DNA from 3 places in the Micromonospora sp. WMMD975 genome. Region 1 is predicted to be linked to each of the others. Evidence: riboswitches for the same ligand, from Rfam matches in the RefSeq annotation. Region 1 holds a riboswitch; each other region holds the start of a gene.

Region 1 (3,266 bases):
AAGGCGCGTTCGCCGACGCCGGCGCTTTGCCGGAGCACCGGGCGAGCAGTCGGACGCGGCGCGGCCGGTGCCGCATGGGCCGGCCGGGTGGACGGACCTGGTCAGGCGGGGCGGGCGGCGCGGGACGCGACGGCGCGGTCTCGCCGGATGCGCGCGGCCACCTCGTGCATCGCGCGGCTGAACAGCTCCGCCTGGTCGGGCAGGCCGCCGAGCCGGGCGGCGAGCGCGTCGGTGTCCGCCCGGGCCGAGGCGCTGACCTGCGCGTCCAACTCGGTCAGCGCGGCGTTGACGGCGACGACGAGGTGTCCGCAGAGGACGTCAAGCGGCTCGTCGGCCAGCGCCGGGTCGACGGCGACGGAGTCCAACCGGCCACCCTGGACGGCGACCGCGCGCACCCGGCCGCCGGCCGCCGTGCCCTCGGCCCGGAGCAGCTCGCCCGGCTCGCCGTCGGCGTGCACGGTGGCCCGGGACCGCATCGCGGCCAGCGCCTGCTGGGTGCGGGTCAGCAGCTCGTCGAGGCTCGCGGCGGCCGAGAACGCATCGTTGGTCATATCCGCGCTTTCTTCACGTCCTAGCCAAGCCTCGTGACCATAGCAACCGTCGACGTCGGAACCTCGTCACCCGCCGCACCGGACCGGCCGCCGACGCCGCACGCAGGACGTACGCCGGCCGTTCCCGGCGTGTCGCGCGACGGCGAACGCCCGGCCGGATGGCCCGGCCGGGCGTTCGCATCGCTCGTGGGGCGCGACGCGGTCCCCAGGATCGCGACGCGACACGACTCAGGATCAGCGCAGGCGCAGCCGCTGACCCGGGAAGATCAGGCCGGGGTCCGCGCCGACCACGGCCCGGTTATCCGCGTACAGCGCACGCCAGCCCCCGTCGACGTGCTGGGTCGCGGCGATCTCGGAGAGGGTGTCCCCGGGCCGCACCAGGTAGGTGCCCGCGACCGGCGCGCTGCTGGAGCGCTTCGGCGCGGACGCCTTCTTCGGCGCCGACGCCCTCTGCGAGGAGGTGGCCTTCTTCGCGGACGTGGTCGAGCCGGACTCCTTGGCGGCGTACGTCTTCGTCGACCCGCCCTTCTTGCCGCAGACCGGCCAGGCGCCGATGCCCTGCCCGCGCAGGACCTTCTCGGCGACGGCGATCTGCTCGGAGCGGCTAGCCAGGTCGGCCCGGTCGGCGTACTTCTGGCCGCCGTAGCCGTTCCAGGTGCTCCGGGAGAACTGGAGCCCGCCGTAGTAGCCGTTGCCGGTGTTGATGTGCCAGTTGCCGCCCGACTCGCACTGCGCGACGGCGTCCCAGTTCACGCTCGCGGCGCTGGCCGGCGCGGCCGGCCCGAGCAGTGCCGCGGCGCCGGTGGCGGCGCCGGCGACGATCGCGCCGACAGCGGTCCGGCGGGCCGTGGCGCGGTGGGCCACGCTCCGGCGGTGCCGGGCTGAGTATGCAGTTGACATGTGGATTCCTCCACGCCGACGAGGTGAGCTGTCGGGTTCGGGCCGAGGAGCCCGGCCGCCGGTGGCGGCTTCACCCCGAGGTGACGTGCACCGTGGAACCTGTGGGTCCCCCGCTCCCGCCCGAGTTTCGGTTCCGCCGGGCCGGCGGCGGGATTAGGCGTTACCGGCCCGTGGTGTCCGCGTCTGCGAACGGAACCGACGCTAGGGACGAATATCCGCGATTGCCCACTTCTTGTGACGTTCTTCACCCAGCCGGGCGATCGGGCCAGGCGAGCGCGGTGGGGGCGGAATCGGTCGCGCCGCAACGGGATCGGTGCCGGGTACACGGCCGTCCGGCCCGACGACGGAGCTACCGTGGGCGGGACCGGGCAAGATCACGCGAGGAGCGGGGCGGATGACCGAACACGGACACGAGCTGACCTTCGGCGGCTTCCTCACCCCCGCCGCCGGGCACCCCGAACAGGTGGTGGCGCTGGCGACCCTCTGCGAGCAGGCCGGGCTGGACCTGGTCACGTTCCAGGACCACCCGTACCAGCCCGGCTTCCTGGACACGTGGACGCTGATGTCGTACGTGGCCGCCGCCACCGACCGGATCGGCCTGGCCGGCAACGTGCTCAACCTGCCGCTGCGTCAGCCGGTGGTGCTGGCCCGCAGCGTCGCCAGCCTGGACCTGCTCACCGGTGGCCGGATCGAACTCGGGCTGGGCGCGGGCGCGTTCTGGGACGCCATCGAGGCGACCGGCGGCCGGCGGCTCTCCCCCGGCGCGGCGGTCGACGCGCTCGACGAGGCGATCACCGTGATCCGCGAGGTCTGGGACACCGGCCGGCGCGGCATGATCCGGGTGGCCGGCGAGCACTACCGCGTGGTCGGCGCGAAACGCGGGCCGGCCCCGGCGCACCCGGTGGGCATCTGGGTCGGCGCGTACAAGCCGCGCATGCTGCGGCTGGTGGGGCGCGCCGCAGACGGCTGGCTGCCGTCGCTGGCGTACCTGCCGAAAGGGCCGGACGACCTGCCGGCGCTCAACACGCTCGTCGACGACGGCGCGCGGGCCGCAGGCCGGGACCCGGGCGCGATCCGCCGGATGCTCAACGTCACCGGCACGTTCGCCCGCTCGTCCACCGGCTTCCTCGCCGGCCCGCCGGAACAGTGGGTGGAGGAGCTGGCCGGGCTGACGCTGGAACACGGCATCACCACCTTCATCCTCGGCAGCGACGAGCCGCGCGCGATCCAACTCTTCGCCCAGGAGGTGGCGCCGGCCGTCCGGGAGCTGGTCGCCGCCGAGCGCACCACGCCGGGCAGCGGCGCCCGCGCGGTCGCCGAGGAGCAGGCCGCCACCGGCTTCCCGACCGCGCTCGCGGTCACCCCCACCCCGGATCCGGGGGTACGCCTGAGCGCGCGCCGCCTCTGGGACGAGGCGGACCGGCCGAGCGCCCCACCGGCGCCGGCCGGACACGTCTACCCGGCCCGTGCGCAGGCCGCCGGGCAGCACCTGGTGGACGTGCACGACCACCTGCGCCAGGAGCTGGCCCAGGTGCGTGACCTGCTGGCACAGGTCAAGCGTGGCACGGTCTCGCCGGGCGGGGCGCGGGCCGCGTTGAACGAGATGACGATGCGGCAGAACAACTGGACGCTCGGCGCGTACTGCGCCGCGTACTGCACGGTGGTGACCCAGCACCACGGCCTGGAGGACGCCTCGATCTTCCCGCACCTGCGCCGCTCCGACGCGGGCCTGGCACCGGTGCTGGACCGCCTCGAGGAGGAACACGTGGTGATCCACGGGGTGGTGGAGAGCGTCGACCGGGCGTTGGTGGAGCT
Region 2 (3,266 bases), 3.4 Mb from region 1:
GCACCGCCGAGGAGCCGTGCGACGGGCAGGGCTCGGCCGGCGGGGTGGGCGTCGGGACGCCAGGCGGCTGCTGGTTGCAGCCGACGAACGCCGGCCGGTTGGTGGTGACGTCCGGGTCGATGGTGACCAGGCCGGTACGCGCGGTGCCGAGGGTCCGGAATGGTGCCTTCATCAGGTCGAAGTAGTGCGACCAGTCCCAGTAGGGGCCCGGGTCCCAGTGCATGCCGCCGACCGCCGCGGCGGTGATGCCGGGCACGTTGTCGTGACCGATGATGTGCTGCCGGTCCAGCGGGATGCCGAACTTCTGCGCCAGGTAGCGGACCAGCTTGGCCGAGCTGCGGTACATCGCCTCGGTGTACCAGGCGCCGTTTCCGGCGAAGCCCTCGTGCTCCAGGCCGATGGACTTGGCGTTGACGTACCAGTTGCCGGCGTGCCAGCCGACGTCCTTGGCCTTGATGTGCTGGGCGACGTAGCCGTCCGCCGAGCGCAGCGTGTAGTGCCAGCCGAGGTAGTCGGCGCGCTTCACCAGGTCGACGCTGGGGTCGAAGTAGCCCTCGGTGTCGTGGATGACGATGTATTCGATCTTCTGCTGCTTCGGCCGGTTGCCCAGGTCGTGGTTGCCGTAGTCGCCCGGGTCCGCGCTGAGCTGCTCGTACGGTGCGGGGATCCACTCGCAGGCCAGCCGCACCGGGCACTCCAGCCCGTCCGGCCGCTGCGCGTGGCGCAGCCCGAGCCGGCTGAGCACCCCGCGGTCCGGCCGGGCGGCGGTGGCGGCCATGGTGACCCGCTGCCCGTCGTCGGTGGTCCGGGTCGCGCCCTGGCCGAGCTGGTCGTAGACCTCGTCGGCGAAGGCCGCCGCCGCGTCCGAGGTGTCCGCGCCGGAGTAGCGGGCCACCGCGCCGTACCAGGCCGCCGCGTCGGTGCCGGCACCGACCGGCCCACCCAGTGCCTTCTGGTACGCGGCGAGCAGCGCCGCGCCACCACGGATGTTCGCGGCCGGATCGGTGCGCAGCTTCTGCGCGTCGAGGCCGGTGAGCGTCGCGGCGGCGTCGAGCGTCTGGAGCGAGGCGGTGGGCAGCGGCTTCTCCCGGGCCGGTGCGGCGGTCGTGGCCGGGTCGAGGGTGAGCGGGCGGGAGTCGTCGCCGCGCGGGTCCTCGTCCTCGCCGACGTGCGCGCTGCGGGGCAAGGCGAGGACGTGCGCGGCGTCGGTGAGGTGCATCGGGCCGTAGCCGCCGCTGGTGCTGGGCTGCCCCGGGTGGGCGTCCCAGCGGGACTCCAGGTAGGAGACGCCGAGCAGCACGTTCTGCGGCACGCCGTATTCGGCCGCCGCGGCGGCGTACTGCTTCTGCCTGTCGTCGTTGCTGGATAGGGTGTTCGGTGGCGCGGCGGTCACCGGGCCGGTGGTCGCCAGCGCGGTGGCTGTCGCCACGGCGGCGGCGAGCAGCATCCGTCCGGCCGACGGCGGGGGCGAGAGGTGCATCGAACCTCCTGGACAGGGATGGGGGTCACTGCGTCCCCACCCTCACTCCGCGCACCCGTGACGGTCAATACCTTTCCGCCGGATAATCTGATGTGAAAAAAAGCTTCACTCATGTCCGGGGTTGCCCATTCCGTACGGAGTGTCACGGCCGTTCGGGTTGCGGATCGATAACGGGGATCCCTACTCTGGCCAATTGTCGGCCCGTACGTTCACCGTCCAACCCGGCCGGTGACGGTCCGACACCGCCGAGTCGCCTCCGGGCGAATCGGGGACCCAGGTACCTGGGGTGAATCCGCAGCCACTGCGGTAGGGCGTCCCCCTTCCCGCCCGAACCCGTCAGCTAACCCGGTAGGCGGTCAGGAAGAAGGAGTACCGACGCCCGGTGGCACACCATGCCCCGCGGCCGTCGTCGAGCCGGTCGATCGACCGGTCCGCCGTCGCGCCGCGTTCCCGCTGGTCCCGCTTCACCACCACACTCGCCGCCCTGGTCGGCGCCGCGGTCGTCCTGACCGGAGGCGCGACGGCGGCCCACGCCGAACCCTCGGTCGCCGAGATCGAAGCCCGGATCGACCGCGACTGGAACAAGCTCGAACCCGTCATCGAGCAGGTCAACGCCGTACGCGAGCAGCTCGCGCTGCGACGCAAGCAGGCCGACGCGCTCGGTCGGCGGATCGCCCCACTCCAGGCCCGCGTGGACGCCGCGCTCGGCCAGGTCGGCGGGCTCGCCGCCGACGCGTACAAGGGCGACAACCTCTCGACCGTCAACGCCCTGCTGGGCAGCCGCTCGCCGGGCGAGCTGATGAGTGGCCTGGAGCTGCTCGACCGCTTCGCGCGCCACCAGCAGGAGCAGGTGCGCACCATCGCCGATCTGCGCGACGAGCTGGCGGCGAAGAAGAAGCCGCTGGACGAGATGGTCGCCGACCTGAGCCGTACCGAGGCCCAGCTCGCGGCGAAGAAGAAGCAGATCGACGCCGAGATCGCCAAGCTCCAGAAGCTGCGGCTCAAGGTGTACGGAAACGGTGGCGGTGGCAAGCTGCGCCCGGTGCCCTGCCCGGCCGGGTACCCGGGTGGCGCGGCCGGGGTGGCGGTCAAGTTCGCCTGCGCCCAGATCGGCAAGATCTATGTCTGGGGCGCCGCCGGCCCGGACCACTTCGACTGCTCGGGCCTGACCATGGCCGCCTGGGCCAAGGCCGGTGTCTCGCTGCCGCACAACGCCCGCCAGCAGCACAACGTCACGAAGCGGGTCAGCCGCGCCGAGTTGCGCGCCGGTGACCTGGTCTTCTACTACGCCGACCTGCACCACGTGGGGATGTACGTCGGCGACGGCTGGGTGGTGCACGCCTCCCAGTCCGGCAAGCCCATCACCATGAAGCGCGTGGACGACGGCGACATCAACAGCTACGGCCGCCCCACCTGAGGTGTAAGGAGGGGCCCCCGCTTAACGCATTCGGTATAGGCGGGGGCCCCTCTTAACAACCACGATCGGCTGGCGTCAGCGCGTCGGCCAGGTGCGCCAGCTCTGCCACGACCGGCTCGGCGTCGGGCCGCGCTGACCCTGGTAACGCGACCCGTAGACGGCCGAGCCGTACGGGTGCTCGGCCGGCGAGGAGAGCCGGAAGATGCAGAGCTGGCCGATCTTCATGCCCGGCCAGAGCGTGATCGGCAGATTCGCCACGTTCGACAGCTCCAGCGTGATGTGACCGGAGAAGCCCGGGTCGATGAACCCGGCGGTGGAGTGCGTCAGCAGGCCGAGCCGGCCCAGGCTGGACTTGCCCTCCAATCGGCC
Region 3 (3,266 bases), 1.7 Mb from region 1:
GCCTCCAGGCCAAGGGCATGGAGTACGACGGGGTGGTGCTCGTCGCGCCGGGCGAGATCCGGGCCGACCCCGGTTCGGGGGTACGCACGCTCTACGTCGCGCTCTCCCGGGCCACCCAGCGGCTGACCACGCTCGACCCGGTGGGCTGACCCACCTCACTTGCACACATAGCGATGTGAGCATAGATTTGTTCCGGCCGAGCTATGGGGCGGAGGGTGTGCGCGTGGGTGCAGGTCATGACCACAGCGGCGCGGTGACCAACGCGGCGCAGCGCCACGCCGGCCGGCTCTGGGCGGCGTTCGCGCTGCTCACCGTGCTGATGCTGGTCGAGGCGGTGGCCGCCTTCACGACCGGCTCGCTCGCGCTGCTCTCCGACGCCGGGCACATGTTCACCGACGTGCTCGGCATCGGCATGGCGCTCGCCGCGATCACCGCCACCCGGCGTGCCCGGACCGACCCGCAGCGCACATTCGGGCTCTACCGGCTCGAGGTGCTCGCCGCGCTCGCGAACGCGGTGCTGCTCGGCGCCGTCGCGGTCTACGTCCTGGTCGAGGCGGTACGCCGGTTCGGCGAGCCGCCCGAGGTGCTCGCCGGGCCGATGCTCGTGGTGGCCGTGCTCGGGCTGCTGGCCAACATCGCCGCCTTCGCGCTGCTGCGAGTCGGCGCACAGGAGAGCATCAACCTGCGCGGGGCATACCTGGAGGTGCTGGGCGACCTGCTGGGCTCGCTCGGGGTGATCGGCGCGGCGATCGTCATCGCGTTCACCGACTGGTGGTGGGCCGACCCGGTGGTCGCGGTGGCGATCGGCCTGTTCATCCTGCCGCGCACCTGGCGGCTCGGCCGGGCCGCGGTACGCATCCTGGTGCAGGCCGCGCCGGAGCACCTCCAGGTGACCGCGGTGCACGACCGGCTGGCCGCCGTGCCCGGCGTGGCGGAGGTGCACGACCTGCACGTGTGGACACTCACCTCGGGGATGGACGTCGCCTCGGCGCACCTGACCACCGACCCGCGCGCCGAGGTCGCCACCGTGCTCGCCGCCGCCCGGGCCGCGCTGCACGAGGACTTCTCGATCGATCACGCCACGTTGCAGATCGAACCCGGAGCGTCCGCCGGCGGCTGCGGCCCGACCGAGTGGTAATTAGGACAAACTTAAATCTGGGTGGCTATTGTTGGCAATTGCCGGTTTTGCCCGGTATTCGGCTCCGGCTGGTGGAGCCGGGTCCGGGCCGCGCCGGTAGGCTCGATCGCGGCCAACCCACGGGCGTCACTCCGGCGCCGGTGGAGCGGCCATCGCCTAATCGCCCGTGGGGCGAGCCGGGGAACCACGTACGTGGGGTGCATCCGCGTCAGCGGTAGGGATCTTCCGTCCCGAACCCGTCAGCTAACCCGGTCGGCGGTTGACGGAAGGACACGTGAATGCCCACAGTGGCACCTGTACGACGGACGGCCGCCCGGTTGGCGGCCCTGCTCGTCGCGACGCTGGCCCTCGGCGTCGCGACCGTGCCGGTCTCCCCCGCCACGGCGGCGCCGACCGGCCGGCTCGCCGCCGCACCCGGCGACGACGACGAGGGCGGCACACCGACCCTGCGCGCCCAGCTCGACGCCGCCAGCAAGGGCTGGCTGGAGGCCAAGGCCGCGCTGAACAACTCGGTCAACCGGCAGAAGCAGCTCAACGACCGGCTCACCACGATCGGCGCGGAACTGACCGAACGCGACGCCAAGGTCGGCGAGATCGCCGGGGTGGCGTACCGCACCGGCCGGATGGGCACCGCCGCGGCGCTGCTCGCCAGCAACAGCCCGGAAGGTTTCATGGACCGGGCCGCGGCCCTGGAGACCGTCGCCGCGCACGAGGACCGGACCCTGCGCGAGCTGATCGCCACCCGGGACGAGGCGGTCCGCACCCGCGCCGCGCTCACCGTCGAGATCAGCGAGCAGCGCAAGCAGGTCGCGGTGATGGCCAAGCGCAAGGAGCAGGCCGAACGGGCGTTGGAGGTGGCCAACCGCAAGCCGCCGGCGAGCGCCGGCAGCAGTGGCGGCGGCAGCAGCGCCCGAGGCTCGTCCTCGGCCAACGCGAAGCCGGCCAAGCGCAACTCCGACGGCTCGTGGCCGGCGGAGTCGTGCAGCGTCAACGACCCGACGCCGGCCAGCGGCTGCATCACCCCGCGCACGCTGCACGCGCTGCAACAGGCCAAGGCGGCCGGCTTCACCAGGTACGTCTCCTGCCACCGACCCAGCGGCTCGGGTGAACACCCGAAGGGGCGGGCCTGCGACTTCGCGGCCCAGAAGAACGGCTTCGGCGGCGTCGCCAGCGGCGGCGACAAGACGTACGGCAACAACCTGTCCGCGTACTTCATCCGCAATGCCGACCGGCTCGCCGTGCTCTACGTGATCTGGTTCAAGGAGATCTGGCTGCCCAGCAGCGGCTGGAAGTCCTACAGCGGGGGCAACGGCGACCCGTCCAGCGACCACACCAACCACGTGCACCTGTCGGTCTACTGAGCACTACGCTCCCCGACGTACGCCGGATGTCGTCGCGCGGCCCACGACGTGGGCCGCGCGACGGCCGACGATCGGCGCATGGGACGACTCTCGCCGACCGGCCGCAAGGCGCTGCTCACCGCGCACCTGGTCACCTCGCTGGGCTGGCTCGGCACCGACCTGGGGCTGCTCGCGCTCGGCGTGGCCGGGCTGCGCGGCGCCGACGCGGAGGTGGTGTACCCGGCGGCGGCGCTGCTCGCCACCTGGTTGTTCGCGCCGCTGAGCGTGGCGGTCTGGTTGGTCGGCACCGCCAGCGCGCTGCTCACCCCGTGGGGTCTGCTGCGCTGGCGCTGGGTGCTGGTGAAGTTCGCGCTCACCACCGTGATGCTCGGCCTGGTGCTGCTCCTGCTCACCCCCCGGATCCGGCACCTCGGCGCGCTCGCCGGGGCCGCCGACACCCACCTGCGGGTGGATCTGGTGGTGCCGCCGGCCGTCTCGACCGCGCTGCTCCTGGTCGCCACCGTGCTGTCCACGTACAAGCCGTGGGGTCGGCTGCGCCGCAGCGGCTGAGTCGTCACGTCAGGCCGACCGGCCCTCCAGGGTGGCGCCGAGACGGGCGGCGAGCCCCAGGTGGGCGGCCCGGGCCTGCCGGAACGCGTAGCCGAACAGCGGCGCTGGTGCGGTGAGGGTGATCTCCACGTCGATCCGCACCACGCCGTCGGGCTCGTCGCGCATCCGGGTGTGGTTGCGCACCGTCGTCGCCGGCTGCTGCCGGGCCACGGTGACCA

What was found. Region 1 has a riboswitch for cyclic di-AMP ahead of O7613_RS10725 (transglycosylase family protein). Riboswitches for the same ligand answer to the same signal wherever they lie in the genome.
Region 2: another riboswitch for cyclic di-AMP. It lies ahead of O7613_RS26245 (NlpC/P60 family protein); the one in region 1 lies ahead of O7613_RS10725 (transglycosylase family protein).
Region 3: another riboswitch for cyclic di-AMP. It lies ahead of O7613_RS18030 (hypothetical protein); the one in region 1 lies ahead of O7613_RS10725 (transglycosylase family protein).

The regions. Positions count from the first base shown of each region.
Region 1 is NZ_CP120739.1:2,488,516-2,491,781, forward strand. It holds gene O7613_RS10720 (YbaB/EbfC family nucleoid-associated protein) at 102-551, opposite strand; gene O7613_RS10725 (transglycosylase family protein) at 786-1,451, opposite strand; cyclic di-AMP (ydaO/yuaA leader) riboswitch at 1,450-1,594, opposite strand; gene O7613_RS10730 (LLM class flavin-dependent oxidoreductase) at 1,846-3,266, shown strand, end outside.
Region 2 is NZ_CP120739.1:5,885,902-5,889,167, forward strand. It holds gene O7613_RS26240 (peptidoglycan recognition family protein) at 1-1,480, opposite strand, end outside; cyclic di-AMP (ydaO/yuaA leader) riboswitch at 1,714-1,849, shown strand; gene O7613_RS26245 (NlpC/P60 family protein) at 1,863-2,897, shown strand; gene dcd (dCTP deaminase) at 2,973-3,266, opposite strand, start outside.
Region 3 is NZ_CP120739.1:4,162,232-4,165,497, forward strand. It holds gene O7613_RS18020 (AAA family ATPase) at 1-149, shown strand, start outside; gene O7613_RS18025 (cation diffusion facilitator family transporter) at 224-1,138, shown strand; cyclic di-AMP (ydaO/yuaA leader) riboswitch at 1,282-1,412, shown strand; gene O7613_RS18030 (hypothetical protein) at 1,417-2,499, shown strand; gene O7613_RS18035 (hypothetical protein) at 2,578-3,048, shown strand; gene O7613_RS18040 (SRPBCC family protein) at 3,058-3,266, opposite strand, start outside.